DNA from 2 places in the Peribacillus sp. P4_B1 genome. Region 2 is predicted to be linked to the other one. Evidence: a T-box and tRNA genes for the amino acid it is inferred to sense, from the RefSeq annotation. Region 2 holds a T-box; the other holds one or more tRNA genes.
The links. A T-box is a leader RNA that pairs with one kind of tRNA and senses whether it is charged. The one in region 2 lies ahead of argS (arginine--tRNA ligase), so its partner is inferred to be a tRNA-Arg.

Region 1 (7,625 bases), on a different contig from region 2:
TTCGACTGAAAAGAAATTGCCCCGAGTGGAAGTTTGAATGAACTTGAATAATCTATCTTTATTCATTTAAACATCTCCTTATTCATAACAAGTTCGACATAAAAGATCATCCACCTGCGATAAATACGAAATAAAAAACTTCTTTTCTGCATACAACCAATATTAATTCAATGGATGCAAAAGGAAATGCATTCTTTCTACGTTCATTCCATATTCCCTCGTTAACTTAAAACAGCTCAGAAAAAGTAAAAAAGCCAAAACCTTAAAAGGTTTTGACTTTTTTCTGTTAGTGTCCCAGGAGAGATTCGAACTCCCGACCGACGCCTTAGAAGGGCGTTGCTCTATCCAGCTGAGCTACTGAGACGTATCGCTGTTTTTCTTCAGTTCAGTACAAAACGGTCACTTTTCGAACTTAGACCGTAATCGTGATTTTTATTATAACTTAGTATAATACTCATTGCAATACTAGTAATATAATATTTTGAGGTGGGTTAGAATTACGACTAACAAATACTCAAACCATTTGGCAAGCATTCCTATGAAACACCTATATAGGCTCAATGACATCATCGTTAGCCTGGCTAGTATATTACATCATTCAAGTATTAATCCAATACAATGACACTCGCACCCCTACTTTAGAAACAACTTTCTCTATTGATACAATAAAAAAACATCCACTATTTAAATGGATGCCTTCTTGCAATTATTTAACTTGTTCTGTAGCAATTCTTTTAAAATTTCATTCGCATTTTCTTCACTCTGGTCATTTGTTCCAAGTTCTCCTTGGAAAGCTTTAGACAAAAAAGATTGTTCAAGAAGTTCTAACTTCGATGCTATCTTAACAAATCCACCGCACGGGACAAAAAGAACGTGTCTCTCGTGATGACTTAACATTTGAGCCATCAAATCAACAGTTAAATTTCACCAACTACCATTTATTTCAAGAATGACGAACTTTGGCTTTTAAGAACTGTTGATACTTCACAAAAGTGTTTGTATACTGACTGACACATTACATAATCACTTATAGTACGGCTTCTATTACCACTCACCTTCATTTGCCTTGTAATAACGTCTAGAGCGTTTGAAATCAAGATGGAGTCACTTAGAATAGCAGGCTGTTCAGTCCTAGCTTTTGAAGCGGCAGAATTGGAAACGGGTAATTCCTCTAATAACCCTCTTACGTCTACTTTAACATCTAATAATCCTTTTCTTTTGGTCATACGAAAAAACCTCCTATATCGTTAGTAATGTAAGTCGATATACGGTGTAATTTCTTACATGACCGTTATACTGACCGTTTCACTAAACGATATAGAAGGTTGTCGTAGCGGGCTTTATAACCGCTTTGTTAGTGTCCCAGGAGAGATTCGAACTCCCGACCGACGCCTTAGAAGGGCGTTGCTCTATCCAGCTGAGCTACTGAGACGTTTATGATATAAGTTGCGGTAAAACTTATGTATTACCTTAACTGTTCCCTTAGGACACTTCTTATTATAGTAGGATATAAAAAGAAAGTCAACGGTTTTTCATAAAAAGTTTTTTCTTTTTTTCATGAACCAGGAAGCGGGGAAAAACGCTTCCTGGTTATTATACATGAAGTCATCCCATTTGATAAACATTTCTTAGTTCCTCAACGATTTTTCCTTCAAGGTCATAATAGGTGATTGCAAGTTGGTTTGTTCCCATTTCCAAAATGGCGTAGGTTTTCTCTTTTCGTCCCCGCGGCTGGCGTATGCTTCCCGGGTTGATGAAGAGCTTGCCGTCAATCAATTCGGAACCTGCAGCGTGGGAATGACCAAAACAAATAATATCCGCTTCAGCCTCTTCACTTTTATACGCTAAATTCATCAAGGTCATATTTATGTTATAGAGGTGTCCATGCGTAATGAAAAAACGCTTGCCTGAGATGTTCTCCACAATATCATCCGGATATGCCGAATCATAGTCGCAATTCCCGCCAACGGCCAAAAACTCCGACATGTAAGGATCATTTCTTTCCAACTCTGAATCACCGCAATGGATCATGGCAGCAACTTCTTGTTTATGACGGTCGATTATCATGCTGATTTCATGAGTTAAGCCATGACTGTCACTCATTATTAGCACTTTCATCGTCACATTCCTTCTTCCCTTTTTAGAAATAGATCAAGCCTTTCATCTAGCGCCCTCAATGCGTGGGCACGGTGGCTGATTTGGTTTTTTTCCTCTTTTGTCAATTCGGCGTTTGTTTTGCCCTGCTCTTTAACAAAAAAGATTGGATCATAACCAAATCCATTCGTTCCTGAAGGCTGTTCGGTAATCAAGCCCTCCATCGTCCCCGATACAGTAATCGTTTCCTGGTAGGGCGACGCAAGTGCCAAGGCGCAATAAAATCTCGCCGTTCTTTCCTCTTCCGGCACGCCTTCCAGTTCCCTAAGGACTTTTTCCGTGTTCGCTTCATCACTCTTGGACTCTCCAGCATAGCGCGCAGAATATACGCCCGGACGGCCATCCAATGCATCTACAATCAATCCGGAATCATCCGCAATGACAAAGTGGCCTAGCCGATGGGCGATGGCCTCTGCTTTCAGGATCGCATTTTCTTCAAAAGTTGTACCTGTTTCCTCCACATCCGGTGCATCCGGTACATCAAGAAGCGTTTTGACTTCATACCCTTTAGCAGAGAACAAGCTTTCAAATTCCTTTGCTTTCCCTTTATTTTTCGTTGCAATGATTACTGACTTCATTTTTCATTTCACCCTTTTTGTATTTTTCGGCTATGGATTCAAGAGCTTTTCTAGCAAGGCTCTTTTTGAGCTTAGAAAGAAATAGCTGTAACTCGTTATATGTAAAAGCCGTTTTTTCTCCAGTTCCCTGCGATTGAATGAATTCACCGCTGCCTGTCATGATGAGATTCATATCACAAGGGCCGCTGAATCTTCCAGATAATTTCAGTCTACCACAACTCCCGCTTCTGCAATAACCCCGAAAATTGCAGAAGCCAGAAATTTTCAGCTGAAATACTGCCAGTTCTCCTGCAATTTTTAAAACAAGCAGCCAAAGCGACGAAGGCTTCTTTAATGGTACCTGTCCTAGTGCCGCCACCTGCGTGAATTACACAATCAATTTAGGTCGATCGAACACCGGGCGCTTTCGCATGACTGTTAAAAAAGAGAGATTTAAACAGAAGAAGATTAACCTGCATTTTCAAGCTTCAATTTCAATGTTAAAACTTAGATTCTGTCTAGAACTTCGGAATACCTTTAAAAAAATCATAAAGTTTCAGGAAGGAAGATCATTGAAGCTCTTTAGCACTCGGGGATGCAGCAGAGAATTAAGCACAAATCTGTTTAGCCCGGAAGTGTCCATTTTTCAAAAGAATTAGTCCGGCCATATAGAATTTGGAGGAAAATTTAATAGTCATAAGGAAATCTAACGTTGTAATTTTTCACTTATGTTAAAGATTCCCCCTAATGAATTACATTATTACAAGGTATTTTTTTCTTTTAAAATTTTATTTATGTAAAAACTTTTTAACGAAGAGAGAATGTTTGGTGGAAATACCTTTCAACCTAAACAATGGTTAATTGGATTTTTCTATGAACATTTAAGCAAGGGGCTAAGCATGCAAAAAGAATGTAACCATTAGACTATTGTTATTGGTGATAAAAAAGAATAAGAGGCAGCTGCTGGCTGCCTCCTTGTGCTATATCCATATAAGATCGTTCTTTAAAAGCTACCTGTGTTGACTTTCTCTGGACGGACCACTGGTTCAGATAGTTTCTTACCTTCCTCATTAAGAATATCGGCGCTGCCCTGCACTTGTACTTCAACGCTTTCAATTCCTTTCTGTTCAGTTAAAGAAAGGACCAAAGCATCAAGGACTTCTTGTGACACCTTTTTCTCTTTAAAACTTCCAAGGATATTTTCATTGAAGTTGAGGCTGACCTTACCTTCTGCCACTTTAGGTTTGTCAAGTAAAGCTACATCACTCATGAACCCCGTTTGCAAGTTAGAACCCGAAGGACTCTTCGTTAACTCTTGGACGGCAGCTGTTACATTATCAGACACCGTTTCGCTGATCCGGCGTGTTACCGGAACATAATAGGAGTACTCCTCGTCACCGCCTACATAATAAACGGTCAGTGCTTTGGAATTCGAAATGTCGACCACGTCACTCGTATCGATATTGATTCCTGAAGATCTTGAGATATTCTCATCTATCGGTGTGCCATTGACCGGCATTTCGGAAATATCTTCCCCATTTATTCTCATTTGGATTTTATCGACCGAGTCGAATTGCGTCAGGGTCCATGTAATGGCTTGAAGGATTTTAAGTTCATCCTCTTTTTGATAGTTTTTGAACTCCGGCGAAAAGTCCGCTACAGCCACTCCATCTTTAATGTTTACGCTTATTTGGGTATCGGCAGGAATGACCGCCCTGAACCCATTCGGAAGTTTATCCGTGACTGGACCGTTATCGACAAGGTAATCAAGCGCCTGTTTGGCGACGGCTTCCGATTTAGGAAGTTCCAATGTCTGTGGAACCACATACCCACTTTTATCAATTAAATATAACTCTGTCTTCACTGTTTTCGATTCAACAGCACCAGCGCCTTTTTCTCCATCTGTTGCAGGCTTTTCTTCATCATTCTTTTCTTTTAATGAAGATTCATCATCGACTAATGAAATATCCTTTGGTGGATCAATTTCCTTTTTCTCTTCACCGCCAAATAATCCGCATCCCGAAAGCCAAAAAGAAGATGCCAGAATGGTCACAGCCATTGTTACTTTTGATTTATTGGACATAAAATCACTCCTAGGACAGTTTGTACTCCTATTTATACGAGCCCTAAGGGAAAATAGACCAATTATTTTCCGCTCTGATAATCGAGCTAGGCAATTTGCCCGTACTGCTGCATGTTTGTAAGCCTTCAACGGGATTTCGGGCCTTCTGCCAGTGGATGAATCTGTTAATATACCTTATTTCCCATAATCACCATATCCATTGTCCGCTTCACGAAAAAAAGACTTCCAAATGGAAGCCTTATAGGTGATCAATTTTAATTGTTTCGATTGTATCGGTATGAATACCGAGCCAGCTCGATGCGATAGAACCAAACATATCTCTTGAACCGGTAGTATAAAAGCGATGAACCGGACGGAGCTTGCTTTTATTGATTAATTTATAATAATCCAAAATGACACTTGCCTCACGGGCCGTCTCTTCCCCAGAGGAAATGACTTGTACTCCATCCCCCATATAGGAAGAGATTACAGGCCCCAGCAGTGGATAATGGGTACAGCCAAGAATCAATGTGTCGATCTTCGTTTTCTTCAGCGGGTTCAAGGTTTGTGCCACGACCCTATTGACGATACCCCCTTGAAACTCCCCGCTTTCCACGATTGGGACAAATTTCGGGCATGCTAAACTATCTACTTTCACATCGGAATTGATGGAAGCAAGTGCGTCGTCATAAGCTTTGCTTTTTACCGTGCCTTCCGTACCAATAACGCCAATATGCAAGGAATCAGAAACTTTCAATGCCGCCCTTGCCCCAGGATGGATGACACCCAATACAGGAATCGGAAGTATTGCCCTGATTTCATCCAGTACAGCTGCAGTCGCCGTATTGCAAGCGATGATCAGCATTTTTATATCCTTCTTCATCAGGAACCTCGTCATTTGCCATGTGAAGGTTTGGACATCTTTTTTGGTCCTCGGCCCATAAGGGCATCTTGCTGTATCACCTAAGTAAATTATATTTTCATTTGGAAGCTGGCGCATGACTTCTTTAGCTACTGTCAAGCCGCCTACCCCTGAATCAATGATGCCTATCGGTTGTTTCAAAAAACTCGCCTCATTTTTCTTTCATTTCTTGATGTAGTTTTGCTAAAATCCCTCGGAGGGACACGATGTCAGATTCGTTGAAATTGACTAATACGCCACTCAAGTACTGCTGCCGTTTATTAATCACTTCTTCGATAATCCGTTCCCCTTCGTCAAGAAGGTGAATACGAACCACACGCCGGTCCTTTTCATCTTTGACACGCTTAACAAGCTGATGTTTCTCCATGCGGTCAATCAGATCCGTCGTTGTGCTGAAGGCGAGAAACATCTTCGTGGACAATTCGCCAATCGTCATGTCGCCTGCTTCAAAAAGCCATTGCAAAGCCAGGAATTGAGGAATGGTAATTTTATAATCATTGAGAATTTCCCGTCCCCTTTGCTTAATCCATGACGATACATAGCGCAATTCCCTCTCAATATCGGCTACATAAGCAACCTGCTTCTCTTCATCCATACACACAGCTCCCCACCACTTCATGAAACTTATCATACTACCATTTTGGATGAAAGTGAAATGATTTTCAAGATTGATTGTCCGGAATCCATAATGAAACCCCCTTCATAAAAATAAGCAGCATCCAAAGAAGTCAAAACAACCAAATTGTTTTGGCCTTCCTTATATGCTGCCAACTAGACGGGAGAGAAATATTTATAAGTCTTTATTAAGAGTCAACACATTAAAGCTTAAGTTCCCCCATACGAAGGAGTTCTATGACTGCCTGCGAACGTCCTTTAACTCCAAGCTTCTGCATCGCATTCGAAATATGGTTTCGAACTGTTTTTTCGCTAATAAACAATTCACCTGCGATTTCTTTTGTTGTTTTGTCTTGTACTAGTAACTCAAATACTTCTTTTTCTCTTTTGGTGAGTAGTGGCTTATGAGTGAATTCGTTCTCCTTCAAGTAATGTTACCCTCCTTGCCTTCACCAGCATAAAACCCGGAGTGGGTGTCTATTTAGTCAAGATATAGTATGTTGGCCGGGGCAAGGGAGTGACTCTTTTACTTGTCTAAATCGAAATATTTTTAGGTATGTTCAAGCTCTGTATGCAACAACGACCGCTTCATCTCTTCTGTCCAAGGTATCGGCTTTCCGGTGGCTTTGGAGACCTGGACAATCGTTCCCCTGCCCGTGAAACAAATTGAACCATCGTGTTTGCTTCCCATATAATGTATATCTACAGAAGATTTTCCGATATGGTCAGCTTTCACATGAATTGTCAATTGATCATTGAAAAACACCTGCTTCAGGTAATCACATTGTAGATCTGCAACAACCGGCATCTCACCACCTTCAGCCGAGGTCCAATCCTTCATAAAACCCATGCTCTGGAAATATTCAATCCGCGCTTCTTCAAAATAAGTAAAAGGAATCGTGTTATTCAAGTGCCTAAACATATCCGTTTCCGAAAAGCGAACCTTAATCTCATGTTTAAAGGAAAAATCATTGATCCACTCGGTTATATTATCGATATATGATATTCTGTTCAACTTGTGCACTCCCTTTCGAATATGAATGACTATTCACTCATTTTATAAGAAAACAACGATAATGAAAAGGGTTTTCTATTGAAAGCTGTTTAATTTGATTATTGCTCACGTCACTAATCATAACGAGCATCCTTTGCAGGAGGCCGATGTCAATGGGTGTGGCCGATTTCCTCCTCCAATTCTCCATTCACACTTTGATCTTAGCTTTTTTCAGAGCGCTTGCAAAGCTATCATCTTTTATGGATTTGGCTACCGGTCCCTATCGTTCAAGTATTGAATTCACCCAAATGTAAAAACAAA
Region 2 (9,355 bases):
TACTCGACTTTCTTTCAATGAATCATCAATTTAGTAATAGAATGAAACTTTTATCCAATTTTATCCGTATAAGATAGTATAAGGATATTTTGGCCAAGGGGTGCAAAATGAATAAAAAAAAGGTTCTGTTAATTGGATTTATAGGATTCATTTTATTTCTAATAGGTATTTACATATCACAATGGACGGTTTTTGGCGTTGCGATCGGGATAGGCGGAGGATACATAATGGGGATCAGCTCCTTCCTGTTTGCTAGTTAGTAGCTCCATTTGAGTTTTACAGCAGGGACGATCAATGAAAATGAACAATTCGTCCTGCGCGCCAACAATTCGTCCTATTCAAGTCAGGTTAAAGTTTAATAAGGAAATTGGTATAGCCAATATTTTCATTTCCGATATGGATGGAGTAGATTTTAGAGATGGGAAAAATGCATGATAAACGTAAGTTAGTAATCGTACTTATTATTATTGGAACAACATTAGGTTTCTATGTGTACTCGGCATTCTCTGAGAAATTGACAAAATCAACGGACTTGTCTGATGAGTCTATCGGGGGATATAAAGTCTGGGATAACATATCGAGTCCAGAATTTATTAGAGAATATGGAGAACCCATCGATCAAGACAATAACAATGCATATGATTATTATTATTGGAAAGGCGGGTTAAAAACGGCCACTATCAATTCAGACGAGGATAAAGGGAAAATAATGCGGTTAATCATTTCAAGTGCGGATGACGATCTATTTGAAAGTTCCCTTCAAACAGGCAAAGGTATTAAATTAGGAAGTAAGAAAGCGGACGTTCTTTCGAAGTATGGGGATCATTATTATAAAAGTTATGAACAGGGAGCGGATATTATCGGCTACATTGACCATAAACGGAATATTACTTTAGAATTTTGGTGTGTTCAAGGTGGAAGGGTTGCAGAAATACGATTAGATGATTCAGATGTTATTTAATGCTTTTTTTTACCGGGAAGGAATGATTAGAATCTTATCGTTATCTAATCTATTATTTTCAAATACTTTTCCTGCTTTAAAATCTGGAAATAAAAAAGGGAGCCAATCCAAAAGAGGAGGGTTATAAAAAGGTCCCATTTTATTGAACTGCACCTCCAATTTTTTAGATGGTGAAAATATAGGTTGATCAAAGGGGAGTAAAGGGGAAGGAAATTTAAATTAATTTGAAACCTATTTCCATTTTATCCGTATATTATGTCATCGGGGCGGGGAGGAATATCAAATGTACGGTGTTGGATTTTCACAGGTGCTCCGGTATTTATAGGAATTATTTTTGTTATCATTTTTATAATGATCATAGTTAATATATTCTCTGGTCTTAGTCAATGGGAGAAGAACGAGAAATCTCCTCGTTTATCTGTTCCTGCAATGGTGAAAGTCAAACGAACAAATACTATTAGGAATGGTCATTCATACGGTCACAATAACAATCTCCATTCGCAAAGCTCCTCTACGACTTATTATATTACATTTGAATTTGAGAGTGGCGATCGATCAGAATTCCATATTTCAGGAAAGAATTTTGGTGTTCTTGCAGAAGGGGATGTCGGCACTTTAACCTTTCAAGGAACAAGATATATTGATTTTACTAGGAAGAATTGTTAATAAATTAGTTACTTAAAATGAATCTAGGATAAATTAGGAGATGAAGGATCATGAGCGAAAAGGGTTGTATGAAATGCGGAAGCAATGATGCTGCCAAGAAGGACGTAGCAATGACTGGAACAGGATTGTCAAAAATGTTCGATGTCCAGAATAATCAATTTACGGTTGTGTATTGCAAGAATTGCGGTTATTCGGAGTTTTATAATAAGCAATCAACTGTAGGCAGTAATCTGCTGGATCTATTCCTGGGGTGATAAGCTGCAAAACAAGAATCCCCTTTTTCATGAAAAGGGGATTCTTGTTTTTTCTTCATTTATGCATGAAGTTCTTTCAGCCCATTACCGGTTGGATTACTTTTTAGTATAAGCTATATGTAAAATAATGTGTGATTTCATAAGGAGAAATTAAATGAATAAAATAGCACTTCTTCAACTGTCTTTAGCCATGACGATCTTTGGATCTGTCGGTTTCTTTTCAGGACTATCAGGACTTCCTGCATTGGAACTGGTTTTTGTTCGCTGCATTTGTGCTGCCATATTCTTATGTGCAGCATGGATGATTACAGGACATTTCAAGAACGAAATATGGAATGGTAGAGAGATAATGCTCATCATTTTCTGCGCGGTGGCCAACTTGTTAAACTGGATATTCCTCTTTAAATCTTTCGAACTGATATCGGTGACAATTGCCATTTCGCTTTATCATTTAGCGCCGATCATTGTACTCATTATCGGGAGCTTCATCTTCAGGGAGAAAATGAGTTTATTTTCCATCCTGGCCATTTCACTTTGCTTCATTGGCACATTATTCATTATGGGAACAGATGGATTTCGATCATCAACCCCTGAATGGGAAGGGATTATTTATGGGGTCATTGCTGCATTTTTCTATGCGGCAACCCTGCTTTTAGGAAAGAGCATTTCAAAGACAAGTGTATACGCGACCACTTTTCTGCAAATGTTCATTGGATTTCTATTACTGATTCCTTTTGTCGATTTTTCAGTCTACACAACGCTAAAATCTTCCGAATGGTTTTATACTGTACTTACCGGCATCATCCATACAGGCGTCGTGTATCTTCTGTTTTTTAATAGTATCCGCCATTTGCCTACAAATGTAGTATCTTTCATGATTTTTGTCGATCCGGCAGTGGCCATCCTTTTGGATATTCTGTTTTCAGGATTTCAACCGGACAGGATTCAAATCTTGGGTATTTCCTTGATATTTATTGGGGTGCTCTATTCACTTAAGACGACAAGACTGACTGAAAAGGATGTCATGCAAAAAAGGCCGCACACAATGTGAGGCCTTTTTTCTTTATGGTTTTTCTGTCAATCTATTGATTAAAATGATATACATCCCAAATGTCAGGGGTTTCTGATCCAAGGTACCAAGCAGATACACCGCATAGGTGATTTTGTTTTACCAGGTCAATACGGAGCTTCATCGATTTTTTATCTTCTATCCATATTTGATGCTTTTCCCCTTTGGAAGTATACTCCACGTAATTTTGTTGAGTCTTTTTATCCCATACCTTTTTAAGTTTATGAGATGAAATGATTTTGTTGACTTCAGCCATGGTAAGGTCATGGCTTTTCACTTTTTTGGTCGATAAATCGGTTACCCATTCTCTCGTATAAAATGGTACAGCCAATATGATCTTATGGGCAGGTACTTCTTTCATTAAAAGCTTAGTTCCTTCTTTGATCCAAGGTAACGAGGAAACGGACCCGGCTACTGGGCTCCCTCCCCAATGCTCGTCATAACCCATTATGATTATGTAGTCTGCTATTTTGCCAAGAGCTTTCCTATCCAGACTTTTTGACCAAAAAGGGTCTTCATTTTCTCGGGTGACATCCACAGATACTTTAATTCCATGCGGTTTTAGTGCCTTTTTCAGTTCGCCTATGAAAAGTACAAAGTCCTTCTTGTTTTTTGGATCGATGTTTTCAAAATCTACATTTATTCCATCGCTTTTAGTTTTAACAAGTGAATCACGTAAAGCTGAAACTAATTTCTGGCGTTTTTTTGTATTGCCTAGTACAGAACCGGTTAAAACAGGGTCAAATTGATTTCCGATAAGCTGCCAAACTTGCTTTCCTTGCTTATGGGCGTTTTGGACGAACTTTGCATCCGCAGAAACGGAAACGAAATTACCGGAATCCGTCAGCGTATAGGAACGAGGAGAAACTACATTTAAATTAGGTTGTTTAATTTGTTGGGTGTAGTTTTCTTTCGATTCATTATGCGTCCAGCCCATGACGACAGGTTTTTGCGCCTTTTTTTGAAGTTGGGATGTCTTTATCCATCCCTTTTTACCATCAAGCAATTGAACCTGGTAGTAATAATCAGGAATCTTCAATTTTTGGCCAACATTAATTGTATCTGCATGTAAGTTATTTAATTTCGTCAAATCACTGGTGGTTACCTTATATTTAGAAGAGATCTTCCACAATGTATCTCCTGATACTACCTTATGGATCTTATATTTCTGGGGAATCTTCAGGCTTTGGCCAACAGTGATTTCGGAAGAAGTTAATTTGTTTTCTTTTTGCAGCTCACTTACTGAAACTCCATATTGATTTGCTACTTTCCATAATGTGTTTCCAGTCTTTACTTTATGAATAATAGGGCCCGCGGAATCCCCAACGGCAGAGGAAATGACGGGAAACTCCTCGCCCTTTTTTAAGGTCTTTAATAAAGTAGAACCTAATTTAGGAGAACTAAAAACTTTTGTATTGTCCACTTTAACAGAACCTATGTATTGGGTTTTACTTGATGAACTACCACTGGTTGGAAAGAGACACATACAAAGAAGGCTTAACATAATAAAACATCCAAAGAATTTTTTCACGATTATTTTATTCCCCTTTGTAAAATTTAACTTTACTAGTTTACTATGGAGAATAGCAATAAAATAGAGGTACATTGTGGAAAAGTCTAGAAAATAGGGAATCATCTAAACAGGAATATTTGTGTATGCAATTATTCATTGTTTTCTTTTTAGTAAAAATCTTGGAGATGGAAGGGCTTCTTGTTCAGCTTCAAAATAAGCGAGTTTATTTGGTATGCAGGATATGATTGAGGGCATCCCCATTCCAACAGCTTTTTCTAAGGCGGTTAATAAGGGGAGCTCCTTACCATCAATATCTTCATCCCAGGATATTACATAACAATCAGCACCATTCTGTTTTAGTAACTTAGCTATATCTGCTGGATCTGAATTCGGTTTCGGAATCTCAATGATGTATTCTTCACCAAGAGTTGTTCTGTAAGAATGACAAAGGCGACTTAAGGCATCCTTGCGTTTCTTGGCTGAAGACAATTCGAACAGAATTCTATCTTGGAGCCTTTTGGTGAAAAATGATTTTACAATTGTTTTCTCCATTTCCTTATCCAAACTAATTCCCCTTTACAGTTTTTCAACTGGTAAATCCTCATAGTCTAAGCCTATCATAAGTGGCTTTGATAATTAACATCTCTCTAAAATCCCTCGAGATTTACGACAGTTTATTATACGTTTGTCGTTTTTAAGCTTTCTATGATAAGAAAAGAATTCTTCCAAATGGAGATTAATTTGTTGGAATTATACCGTCCTATTCGTAGGAACAAGGTTAGCCAGTTTTGGTTATTTTCCATTTTATTTGGTAGGGTTTTCCGTTGAAAATATCTTGTACATGACATTTGTCATCTTCTAGTCATGACACCTGGTACTAATAAAATCAGGCTGATTTATTTATAATAAGAAATAACGACAAATAAAGGGAAGTGCAATTGATTAATGACCATACAAAATACTAAAAACTTGAGAAAACAAATTGCTCCTTTTGAACAATCAACGACAAAAGAAAGTATATGGCAGATCATCAATACGTTAGGGCCGTTCATTATTTTATGGTACCTAGCATATATAAGTCTTTCGGTTTCTTATTGGTTAACTTTAATTCCAGCTGTGTTGGCTGCTGGCTTCTTGACAAGAATTTTCATAATCTTTCATGATTGTACGCATCATTCATTTTTTAAAAGCCGCCGTGCGAATAGAATAGTCGGGACAGTCATGGGTGTTTTGACTGTATTCCCTTTTGATCAATGGGGGCATGAGCATTCTGTGCATCACGCAACAAGTGGCAATTTAGATAAGCGGGGTACAGGGGATATTTGGACCCTTACGGTGGATGAATATTTGGCTGCGCCGCTTAGAATTCGTTTTGCCTATCGTTTTTATCGCAATCCATTGGTAATGTTTGGGATAGGTCCGATTTATGTTTTCCTTCTTAAAAATAGATTTAACCGAAAAGGTGCTAGAAAGAAGGAAAAAATGAACACCTATTTGACGAATGTATTAATCGTTGGTTTAGTGGCATTGCTTTGCCTTGCAGTAGGCTGGCAGTCATTTCTTTTAGTACAAGGTTCCATTTTCTTTATATCAGGTTCAGTGGGCATTTGGCTGTTTTACGTCCAGCACACATTTGAGGACTCTTATTTTGAAGAAAATGAGGAGTGGGAATATGTATTAGCAGCAGTGGAAGGAAGTTCTTTTTATAAGCTACCAAAACTGATGCAGTTCCTTACTGGTAATATCGGTTACCATCATGTTCACCATTTAAGTCCTAGGGTACCTAACTATAAACTGGAAAATGCACATAATAATACAGAGCCTTTAAAGAACGTACCAACGATTACTCTGGCTACAAGCTTACAGTCGCTCCGTTTCCGCTTGTGGGATGAGAAAAACAAGAATTTTGTTGGCTTTAAAGACATAAAATATTTAACGAAAAAAAGTGTTTCCGTTCAAGCGAAATCTGAATTGTAACGTTCATGAATCATTCCAGACTCCCTTAATAATCCTTGGATTTTGGGGAGTCTTTGCTTTATATAACGACTCAATAAAGGAGAGAACTTAAAATGATCCGAATTGTCATTGCAGAGAATCAGCAAATGCTGTTAGAGGCAATTAGTTCTCTACTCAATCTTGAAGAAGATATAGAAATTGCCGGGCAAGCCAGTAATGGAGAAGAAGCGATTACTCTTGTGCACCAATTAAAGCCGGATGTTTGTATCATGGATATGGAGATGCCTGTAAAGAGCGGGCTTGAGGCAGCTGAAGCTTTAAAGTCATTTGAATGCAAAGTGATTATTTTAACGACATTTCGAAGGACTGGTTATTTTCAACTTGCTTTAAAAGCAAATGTAAGTGGTTATTTATTGAAGGATAGCCCGAGTGAAGAGTTAGCCTGCTCGATTCGCAGCGTATTGGATGGCAAGCGAATATACTCCCCTGAACTTATGGATGAGTCTTCCAACAATAATGACCAGGAAATGGGTGTGTTAGGCCTGTTAGCCGATGGTCAAACCACACTTGACCCCTCCAATCAGCAAAGCAACACAATTGGGACCGTAAGGAAATATTTTTCGACTATCAAGGATAAAATGAAGTTACCGGCTGGCTAGATGGATTTCGGATAGAGACTTTATGACAGGGTTAGATCAGAAATCCTGTGTTGACACGTTTTTTAAAATTGTGTACGATGGATTAAATCATAATATTGAAAATTCTGTGATAAAGAGAGTAGTTCATTTTGAAATGGAAAGCGAGTTAGGGATGGTGTGAGCCTAATGCAGGACGGATGAATGAAACGCACTTTGGAGAAATTTCTTGAAACGTCCAGTAGAGAACATCGGGGAGTCACCTCGTTAACAATGGAAAGTGGTCACAATTTGTGGCAACTAGAGTGGTACCACGGGAAACTATGCTCTCGTCTCTTATTTAGAGGCGGGGGCTTTTTTGTTTAGGAGGGAAAATGTCGATGAATAAACCAATTGCAGAATTGATTTCAACTGCTTTGAACAATGAAATGCCAGCAAGTGAAATAGAAAAATTAATGGAAAAGCCTAAATTGATGGAGTTAGGTGATGTCGCCTTTCCGTGCTTTACTCTTGCAAAAAAATTCAAAAAATCGCCTCAGGTGATTGCGTCTGAAATAGCCCAGCAATTAAACAGTGAGTTGATCCAAGAAGTGAACGTTGTGGGCGGTTATCTGAATATCTTCGTCAATCAACAGATTGTGACGGAAAACGTGTTGCAAACGATATTAAGGGAAAAGGATCAGTATGGTTCACTGCCGCCTGTACAGGAAAATGTCGTGATTGATTACTCATCCCCGAATATTGCCAAGCCTTTTTCCATGGGGCACTTACGCTCAACGGTCATAGGGAATGCACTGGCTAACATTGCCGAAAAAAATGGCTACACTGCGGTGCGTATTAATCATTTAGGCGATTGGGGCACTCAATTCGGCAAGTTGATCGTCGCGTATAAGCTGTGGGGCGATAAAGAGGCAATCGAAGCGTCGCCGATTCAGGAATTATTGAAAATCTATGTGAAGTTCCATGAAATAGCTGAAACGGATGAATCGTTGAATGAACAAGCACGCGCAAGCTTCAAGTCGCTTGAAGATGGGGACGAGGAAGCACTGGCATTATGGAAATGGTTCAGGGATGCGTCTTTAAAAGAATTTGAGACGATTTATGATTTATTGGGCATCCGTTTTGATTCCTATGCCGGAGAAGCGTTTTACAATGACAAAATGGATGCGGTTGTCGGGGAACTAAAAGAAAAAGGTTTACTTACCCTATCCGAAGGTGCCTATGTCGTGCAATTGGAAGATATGCCACCTTGTTTGATTACGAAAACCGATGGGGCGACACTTTATGCGACGCGTGATTTGGCTGCAGCCATTTATCGTAAAAAACAGTACGGGGCGAAGAAAACCTTTTATGTTGTAGGAAATGAACAATCCCTGCACTTTAAGCAGCTTTTTAACGTCATTGAAAAAATGGGATACGATTGGTCAAATGACTTACAGCACGTAGCATTTGGCATGATGTTAAAAGACGGTAAGAAAATGTCGACACGTAAAGGGAAAGTCGTGCTGCTTGCGGATGTTTTGGCAGAGGCAATCGAAACGGCGAAGCGCAATATTGAAGAAAAAAATCAAGCGCTTGAACAGAAAGAACTGGTTGCAAGACAGGTCGGTGTCGGAGCGGTAATCTTTAATGATTTAAAAAATAATCGGATGAATGATATTGACTTTTCATTAGAGCAAATGATGAATTTTGAGGGAGAAACGGGTCCATATGTACAGTACACTTTTGCGCGAATTTCCTCATTGCTTGAAAAAGGTGAATTTAAAGAGCAGGCCATCACTTTTGAAGCTTTAGGAGAACATGCGTGGCCGGTCATCCAGATGTTGGAGCAATACCCGATCATTGTCCAAAAATCATTTGAACAAGCCGATCCATCACAAATCGCGAAATTCAGCTTGCATTTATCGCGTGCATTCAATAAGTATTATGCACATACGAAAATCTTAGTTGAAGATGAATGGAAACAAATGAAGCTCTCATTCGCTTTTTCCGTGGCGGTTGCATTAAAGGATGCGCTAAGTTTATTGGGAATTTCAGCGCCGAAAAAAATGTAAAGTTAAAAAGTCCTTGCATTAGCGAAGAAAACTGAATAAAAAAGAATCCATTTTGATCAATTTTCCTTCAAAATGGATTCTTTCAAAATAAAATGGTAGCAAAAAGCGCCTACTCGATTACATCAAACCATAACGGGGATTTATCATCAGGTTCACCATTGTAATTGATCGTGATTTCCTCGCCAGCCTTTATATCTTTATGTGCATAAAAGTCTATCGTTAAATCTTCTAAATTATTATCGAATGT

Region 1: it has a tRNA-Arg gene. The T-box ahead of argS (arginine--tRNA ligase) is inferred to sense a tRNA for this amino acid. The anticodon was not compared.

Annotation. Positions count from the first base shown of each region.
Region 1 covers NZ_JBFUHM010000002.1:95,299-102,923, reverse strand. The annotation lists gene AC1DVK_RS01985 (hypothetical protein) at 1-66, opposite strand, end outside; tRNA gene AC1DVK_RS01980 (tRNA-Arg) at 291-364, opposite strand; gene AC1DVK_RS01975 (hypothetical protein) at 939-1,226, opposite strand; tRNA gene AC1DVK_RS01970 (tRNA-Arg) at 1,359-1,432, opposite strand; gene AC1DVK_RS01965 (metallophosphoesterase family protein) at 1,606-2,118, opposite strand; gene AC1DVK_RS01960 (XTP/dITP diphosphatase) at 2,121-2,732, opposite strand; gene AC1DVK_RS01955 (hypothetical protein) at 2,701-2,904, opposite strand; gene AC1DVK_RS01950 (GerMN domain-containing protein) at 3,715-4,794, opposite strand; gene racE (glutamate racemase) at 5,033-5,836, opposite strand; gene AC1DVK_RS01940 (MarR family winged helix-turn-helix transcriptional regulator) at 5,847-6,290, opposite strand; gene AC1DVK_RS01935 (helix-turn-helix domain-containing protein) at 6,514-6,738, opposite strand; gene AC1DVK_RS01930 (acyl-CoA thioesterase) at 6,861-7,325, opposite strand; gene AC1DVK_RS01925 (hypothetical protein) at 7,478-7,618, shown strand.
Region 2 covers NZ_JBFUHM010000044.1:24,195-33,549, forward strand. The annotation lists gene AC1DVK_RS20595 (hypothetical protein) at 108-260, shown strand; gene AC1DVK_RS20600 (hypothetical protein) at 419-961, shown strand; gene AC1DVK_RS20605 (DUF2500 domain-containing protein) at 1,217-1,627, shown strand; gene AC1DVK_RS20610 (zinc ribbon domain-containing protein) at 1,678-1,881, shown strand; gene AC1DVK_RS20615 (DMT family transporter) at 2,036-2,932, shown strand; gene AC1DVK_RS20620 (LysM peptidoglycan-binding domain-containing protein) at 2,964-4,373, opposite strand; gene AC1DVK_RS20625 (hypothetical protein) at 4,617-5,027, opposite strand; gene desA (Delta(5) desaturase DesA) at 5,409-6,440, shown strand; gene AC1DVK_RS20635 (response regulator) at 6,533-7,078, shown strand; T-box leader at 7,176-7,394, shown strand; gene argS (arginine--tRNA ligase) at 7,429-9,108, shown strand; gene AC1DVK_RS20645 (SET domain-containing protein) at 9,218-9,355, opposite strand, start outside.